DNA from 2 places in the Kitasatospora sp. NPDC058444 genome. Region 2 is predicted to be linked to the other one. Evidence: riboswitches for the same ligand, from Rfam matches in the RefSeq annotation. Region 2 holds a riboswitch; the other holds the start of a gene.

Region 1 (3,199 bases), on a different contig from region 2:
GCAGCTGGAGGGCGCCGGTCTCCGGGTGCCGCACCGGGGTGGCGCGGACGCCGAACACCTCGGCCAGCAGGGCGGGGCGGAGCACCTCGTGGGGCGGGCCGGAGGCGACGATCCGGCCGTCCCGCAGCACGTAGAGCAGGTCGCAGTGGCCGGCCGCCAGGTTGAGGTCGTGCAGCGCGGTGAGCACCGTCGGTCCGGCCTCGCGGGCGAGCGCCAGCACCTCCAACTGGTGGGCGATGTCGAGGTGGTTGGTGGGTTCGTCCAGCACCAGCAGGCGCGGCTCCTGGACCAGCGCGCGGGCGAACAGCACCCGCTGCTTCTCGCCCCCGGACAGGCTCAGGAAGCCGCGTTCGGCGAGGTGCCCGGCCCGGACCTTGCGCAGCGCCTCGGCGCAGCGCTCCTCGTCCCCGGCGGACGGGGCGCCGAACCCGCGGCGGTGCGGCAGCCGGCCCATGGCGACCACCTCGGCCACGGTGAAGTCGAACCCGGCGGAGTGCTCCTGGGTCAGCGCGGCCACCCGGCGGGCGGTGTCGCGGGCGGTGAGGGCGTGCAGGTCGTCGCCGGCCAGCCGCACCACGCCGCCGGCCGGCCTGAGCACCCGGTAGACGCAGCGCAGCAGGGTCGACTTGCCGCTGCCGTTCGGGCCGATCAGGCCGACCACCTGACCGGCGGCGGCCGCCAGGCTCACCTCGTGGACCAGCCGGGTGCCGGCCAGCTCCACCGAGACGGCGTCGACCGCGAGGTCCTCGGCCCGCTCCGGGGCCGGTCCGGTCGGTCCGGTCGGTCCGGTCGGTCCGGTCGGTCCGGTCGGGTCGGTCAGATCGGTCGGGTCGGTCGGGTCGGTCAGGTCGGTCGGGTCGGTCATCGGGCACCTCCGAAGGACTGGCCGCGGCGGCGCATCATCAGCAGGAAGGCGGGCACACCGAGCACCGCGGTGAACACCCCGACGGGCAGTTCGGCCGGCGCCAGCAGGGTGCGCGAGGCGATGTCCACCCAGACCAGCAGCAGCGCCCCGGCGAGCGGCGCGATCACCAGCACCCGGCGGTGCCCGGCGCCGACCAGCATCCGCGCCACGTGCGGCACCAGCAGCCCGACGAAGCCGATCGCCCCGCTGACCGCGACCACGGTGCCGGTGACGGCGGCGGTCACCACGAACAGCTCTCGGCGCAGCCGGCCCGGGTCCACGCCGAGCGAGGCGGAGGTCTCGTCGCCCATGGCGAGCGCGTCCAGCCGTCCGGCGGCGCAGGCCAGGTGGACGAGGCCGGCCAGCACCGTGACGGCGGCGATCGGCACCGAGCCCCAGGTCGCGCCGCCGAGGCTGCCGAGCAGCCACATCATGGCGTCCCGGGCGGCCTCGCCGCGGTCGGCGGCGAAGACCATCAGGGTGGTGGTGGCGGAGAAGCCGTAGGACAGGGCGGTGCCGGTGAGCACCAGGCGCAGCGGGGTGAGCCCGTACGCGGTGCGGGCGGCGAGGTAGACGAGCGTCATGGCGGCCAGGGCGGAGCCGAAGGCGGAGACGGAGATCGCCCACACCCCGAGCGCGGCGAAGGCGCCGAACAGCAGGACGGCGTTGGCGCCGACGGCCGCGCCGGAGGAGATGCCGAGCACGAAGGGGTCGGCCAGCGGGTTGCGCACCAGGGCCTGGACGGCGACCCCGCAGGCGGCCAGCCCGGCGCCGACCACGGCGGCCAGCACGGTGCGCGGCAGCCGGATCTCCCAGACGATCGCGTACGCGGAGGCCTCGTCGGCGTCCAGCCGGCCGCCCGTCAGGCCGGCGCCCAGCAGCCGCAGGACGCGGGGCAGGCCGAGCCCGGAGGAGCCGAGGGCGACCCCGCAGACCAGCGACAGCAGCAGGGCGGCGCCGAGGCCGACGGCGAGCGGGACGACGGGTATGCGACGAGCGGGCGGGCCGACTGCGCGGTCGACGGTGCGGGTCACGGGTGCGCCTTGCCTCGGGCCGCGGGTGCGCCGGGGCGGGCGCGGGCCGCGGGCGTGGCGGGGCGCCGTTCCCCTCGCAGTCCACGGCGAGTTGTCGGGAGTTCGGCGGCCGAGGGCGATCGGGCTGGCGCGGCCGTACGGGGTGGTACGGGCCGTGCTCACCGTTGCGGGTCAGCGCCGGATTCACACCGGACTTCCCCCTCGGACGCCCTGGCAGCATAACAGCCACTCAGGGTAGGCAACCCTTACCGGGGTCGGGGCGGGGCGGGCCGCGGGCCGTGAACGCGCGACCGCCCCCGGCCGGCGGTGCGGACGGGGGCGGTCGGGTGGCGACGCGTCAGGCTCAGGCCTGCTTGGTCTCCCAGAAGATCTTGTCGACCTCGGCGATCAGGTCCAGCAGGGCCTGGCCGGTGGCCGGGTCGGTGGACGCCTTGGCGGCCGAGGCGGCCTTCAGGGTGTCGTTGATCAGCTGGTGCAGCTGCGGGTACTTCTCGAAGTGCGGGGCCTTGAAGTAGTCGCTCCACAGCACCGAGATGTGGTGCTTGACGGCCTCGGCGCGCTGCTCCTTGATGATGATGGCGCGGGCGCGGAAGTGCGGGTCCTCGTTGGCCTGGTACTTCTCCTGGGTGGCCTTGACCGACTCGGCCTCGAGCTTGGCCTGCGCCGGGTCGTACACGCCGCAGGGCAGGTCGCAGTGGGCGTGGGCGGTGGCGCGCGGTGCAAACAGACGAGAGAACATGGGAGTCCTTCCTTAGATCGTCTTCCCGCGCCCGAGATTACCCTTCCGGTCTTCCGGTTTCGCGATCGGGCGGTGGGCCTAGGGCAAAAGGCGGACCAGGAACCGGGGTAATCCGGACATCGGACCGGTGACGGTCCGTACGGCAGACTGGGGGGCGGACGGAGCGGGAGGAGGAGCCGTGGCGCGGAGCACGCGACCGGAGGGCGCCGGAGCCGGGGGGCGCGAGCGGGGCGGTGCGCTGCCGTTCGGGCTGGTCGACGTGGCGGGGCCGTCGATGGTCCCGACCCTGCGCGAGGGCGACCAGCTGCTGGTCCGCTACGGCGCGCCGATCCGGCCGGGCGCGGTGGTGGTCTTCCGGCACCCCTTCCAGCAGGACCTGCTGGTGGTGAAGCGGGCCGCCGAGCGCCGGGCCACGGGCTGGTGGCTGCTCTCCGACAACCGGCCGGTGGACAGCGACAGCCGCAGCTACGGCGCCGTGCCGGACGAGCTGGTGCTCGGCCGGGTGCTGCTGCGGCTGCGCCC
Region 2 (3,199 bases):
CATCCGGCGGGCGTCGTCGAGCAGTGCCTCGGGGTCGTGGCGGCTCCACACGTTGGGGTGCAGGACGACGGCCACCGTGTACTCGTCGGCGGGCAGTTGGCGGACCAGCCGCTGGGGCAGGTCGGGGTGGCGGCCGAATAAGGAGTGCTCGCTCCAGGTGGAGCTGACGACGACGAGCCGTCGGCCGTCGACGGCGCCGAGCGCGGTGCGGTAGGCGTCCCGGGAGCGCCGGCTGGCGAGCATCCGGTCGAAGCACGGGTCGCCGACCACCCGGGCGACGTCCAGCGCCTCGGGGCAGGAGGTCCGCAGCCGGTCCAGCTGTTCGGGGTGGGAGAGCCCGAGGACGTCCACGAACACCCTTCCGCGGTGGGTGAGTTCGTTGCGGGACAGGCCGGCCGAGCTGACCGTGTCGCCGGTGGACTCGGTGACCAGGCGGTTGTAGCCGGCGCCGTGCGGGAGGACGACGAGGCGGGCGTCCAGCCGGTGCATGGAGGAGTGGACGGCGCAGGCGACGGCCAGGTCGAAGCGGCGGCGGACGGCGTCCTCCCAGTCCAGCACGGTGAAGCCGGGCAGGCCGTGCAGGTACTCGTCCAGGGCGCGGTCGGCGAAGGCGGAGCCGGGGTTGACGGTGAAGTAGCGCTCGACGCCGTCCGGGCTCAGCAGGGTGAGGACGTCCAGGACCCGGGTGGCCGAGGTGAGGGTGCGGGCGACCGCCAGCACGCGGGCCCTGACCGGTCGGGTGTTCCACCGGTCGGCGGGCCAGGCGTGGGGGTGGGACGGCACACCATGATCGTACTCATCCGCTCCGCTCGCGGCGCGGTTCCGAGTGCCGGTCAGGGGATCGGGGGGTCAGCGGGTCGGTCCGTGGCCGCGGGTCGGCGGGTCGGCGGGTCGGCGGGTCGGCGGGTCAGCCGGTGGCCGCGGTGGGCTCGTGGTGTTCGGCGGCGGCGCACTCGTCGAGGAGGGGGCGCATGGCCTCGTCCACGAGCCGGTAGCGCACCACCCGTCCGTCCCGGTCGCCGGTGACCACGCCCGCCGTGCGGAGCAGCCGCAGGGCCTGGGAGACGGCGGGGTCGCGCATGCCGGTGGCGACCGCGAGGTCGGAGACGGCGAGCGGGCCGGCCCGGTGGAGGGCGAGCAGCAGGGCGAGCCGGCCGGGGTCGGCGAGCAGGGAGAACCGCTCGGCCCAGGACCGGACGTGGGCCGGGTCGCCGATCGCGGCGATGGCCTCGCAGACCCGGTGTCCGTCGATGGTGCGGTGGCCCGCGCGGTCGGCCGGTACGAGATGCATGGGGGCATTCTCGCAGGCGGCGGCCTGTGATCCTGGACACCTGCGCAGGTGCGCAGCCTTGCACGGGTCGGGGCGCGGCCCCTACGGTGTTCCCCGCCGTGGTGCTCGGGAAGACCGGTGACGGACCCTCAGGGGTCCCAGCCCGGAGCGGCCCTCGCCACTGTGATCGGGTCGTTCCTTCGTCCGCGGAGGAGCGTCGTCCGTACCCATCGAGCCACTGGGCGCCTCCCGCGCCTGGGAAGGCGGGTGCGGGCGTCCCGTAAGCCAGGAGACCGGCCACGGCATCTCACGAGGTTTTCCACGAGGTGCTGGAGCGTGATCCGCAGATGACCCTGCCCGAAACCGTTGCCGCCGGGGCGAAGCCGGCCCCCTCCGTGCTGCCCAGCTTCAAGTGGCGGCGCGAGGACACCGTCCGAACGGCCGGGCTGATGGCCGTGATCGTGGCCATGCACGTGGTGGCCTTCGGCACGCTGATCTTCCTGGTCGCACCCGAGAAGTACGCGGTCGGTACCCAGGTCTTCGGGGTGGGCCTGGGTATCACCGCGTACACCCTCGGCATGCGGCACGCCTTCGACGCCGACCACATCGCGGTGATCGACAACACCACCCGCAAGCTGATGGCGGACGGCAAGCGGCCGGTCTCGGTGGGCTTCTGGTTCGCCCTCGGGCATTCCTCGATGGTGGTGCTGATGGCCGCCCTGGTGGCGGGCGGGGCCCAGCTGGCGAACACGCTGATGGACGACGAGTCGGCCACCCACAAGTGGCTCGGCGTGATCGGGACGACCACCTCCGGCGTGTTCCTCTACCTGATCGGCGCGCTCAACCTGGCCGCGCTGCTCGGCATCGTCAAGGTGTTCCGTTCGATGCGGGCCGGGCAGTTCGACGAGAAGGAGCTGGAGACGCACCTCGACTCGCGCGGCTTCATGGCCCGGGTGCTGAACCGGGCGACCCGTTCGATCACCCGGCCGGGGCAGATGTTCCCGGTGGGCATGGTGCTGGGCCTGGGCTTCGACACCGCGACCGAGGTCACCCTGATGGTGATGGCCGGCTCGGGCGCGGCCTCCGGGCTGCCCTGGTACGCGATCGCCTGCCTGCCGCTGCTGTTCGCGGCCGGGATGAGCCTGTTCGACACCCTGGACGGGACGTTCATGAACTTCGCGTACCAGTGGGCCTTCGCCAACCCGGTGCGCAAGGTGTACTACAACCTGACCATCACCGGGCTGTCGATCGCGGTGGCCTTCGTCATCGGCACCATCGAGCTGGTCGGGGTGCTGCACGAGAAGCTCGATCTGACCGACCCGGTCAGCGGGTTCATCGCCGACATCTCGCTGGACAACGTCGGCTACGCCATCGCCGGGCTGTTCGTGGTGGTCTGGGCGGTGGCGATCGGCTACTGGAAGCTCGCCCGGGTCGAGCAGCGCTGGACGCCGGACCAGCAGGCCTGAGCACGCGCGACGCGCCGAACGGCGCCTCCCCGGGGTTCGGGGAGGCGCCGTCGTCCGTTCTCCGGGACTCCGCGGAGGAGTCCTCCCGGGTCGGGGTTCAGCGCTCCTCACGGAAGTCGACGTGCCGGCCGGCGGCCGGGTCGTACTTGCGCAGGACCAGCCGGTCCGGGTCGTTGCGGCGGTTCTTGCGGGTCACGTACGTGGAGCCGGTGCCGGCGGTGGAGCGGAGCTTGATCACCGGGCGAAGTTCGCTGCGGGCCATCGGGCGTCCTCCTGGGGGCTGGGGGCTGGGGGCTGGGGGCTGGGGGCTGGGGTGTCGGGCTGGGGCCGGGGTGTCGGGCCTCGGCGTCGGATCGAGGCCGTACACCGAAACGGATGTCGTTTCCATCTGGCGCCACCCGCTCCAACGCGGGCCCGGTCCGGCCCATTCCCGGACTGCGGGGCGGCGGGGCGGCGAGGGCGG

What was found. Region 2 has a riboswitch for cobalamin ahead of ACFWP2_RS20785 (HoxN/HupN/NixA family nickel/cobalt transporter). Riboswitches for the same ligand answer to the same signal wherever they lie in the genome.
Region 1: another riboswitch for cobalamin. It lies ahead of ACFWP2_RS05250 (FecCD family ABC transporter permease); the one in region 2 lies ahead of ACFWP2_RS20785 (HoxN/HupN/NixA family nickel/cobalt transporter).

Annotation. Positions count from the first base shown of each region.
Region 1 is NZ_JBHXLL010000003.1:155,208-158,406, reverse strand. It holds gene ACFWP2_RS05255 (ABC transporter ATP-binding protein) at 1-865, opposite strand, end outside; gene ACFWP2_RS05250 (FecCD family ABC transporter permease) at 862-1,938, opposite strand; cobalamin riboswitch at 2,031-2,180, opposite strand; gene sodN (superoxide dismutase, Ni) at 2,282-2,677, opposite strand; gene sodX (nickel-type superoxide dismutase maturation protease) at 2,856-3,199, shown strand, end outside.
Region 2 is NZ_JBHXLL010000019.1:31,644-34,842, forward strand. It holds gene ACFWP2_RS20775 (hypothetical protein) at 1-783, opposite strand, end outside; gene ACFWP2_RS20780 (ArsR/SmtB family transcription factor) at 908-1,291, opposite strand; cobalamin riboswitch at 1,374-1,587, shown strand; gene ACFWP2_RS20785 (HoxN/HupN/NixA family nickel/cobalt transporter) at 1,618-2,736, shown strand; gene rpmG (50S ribosomal protein L33) at 2,834-2,998, opposite strand.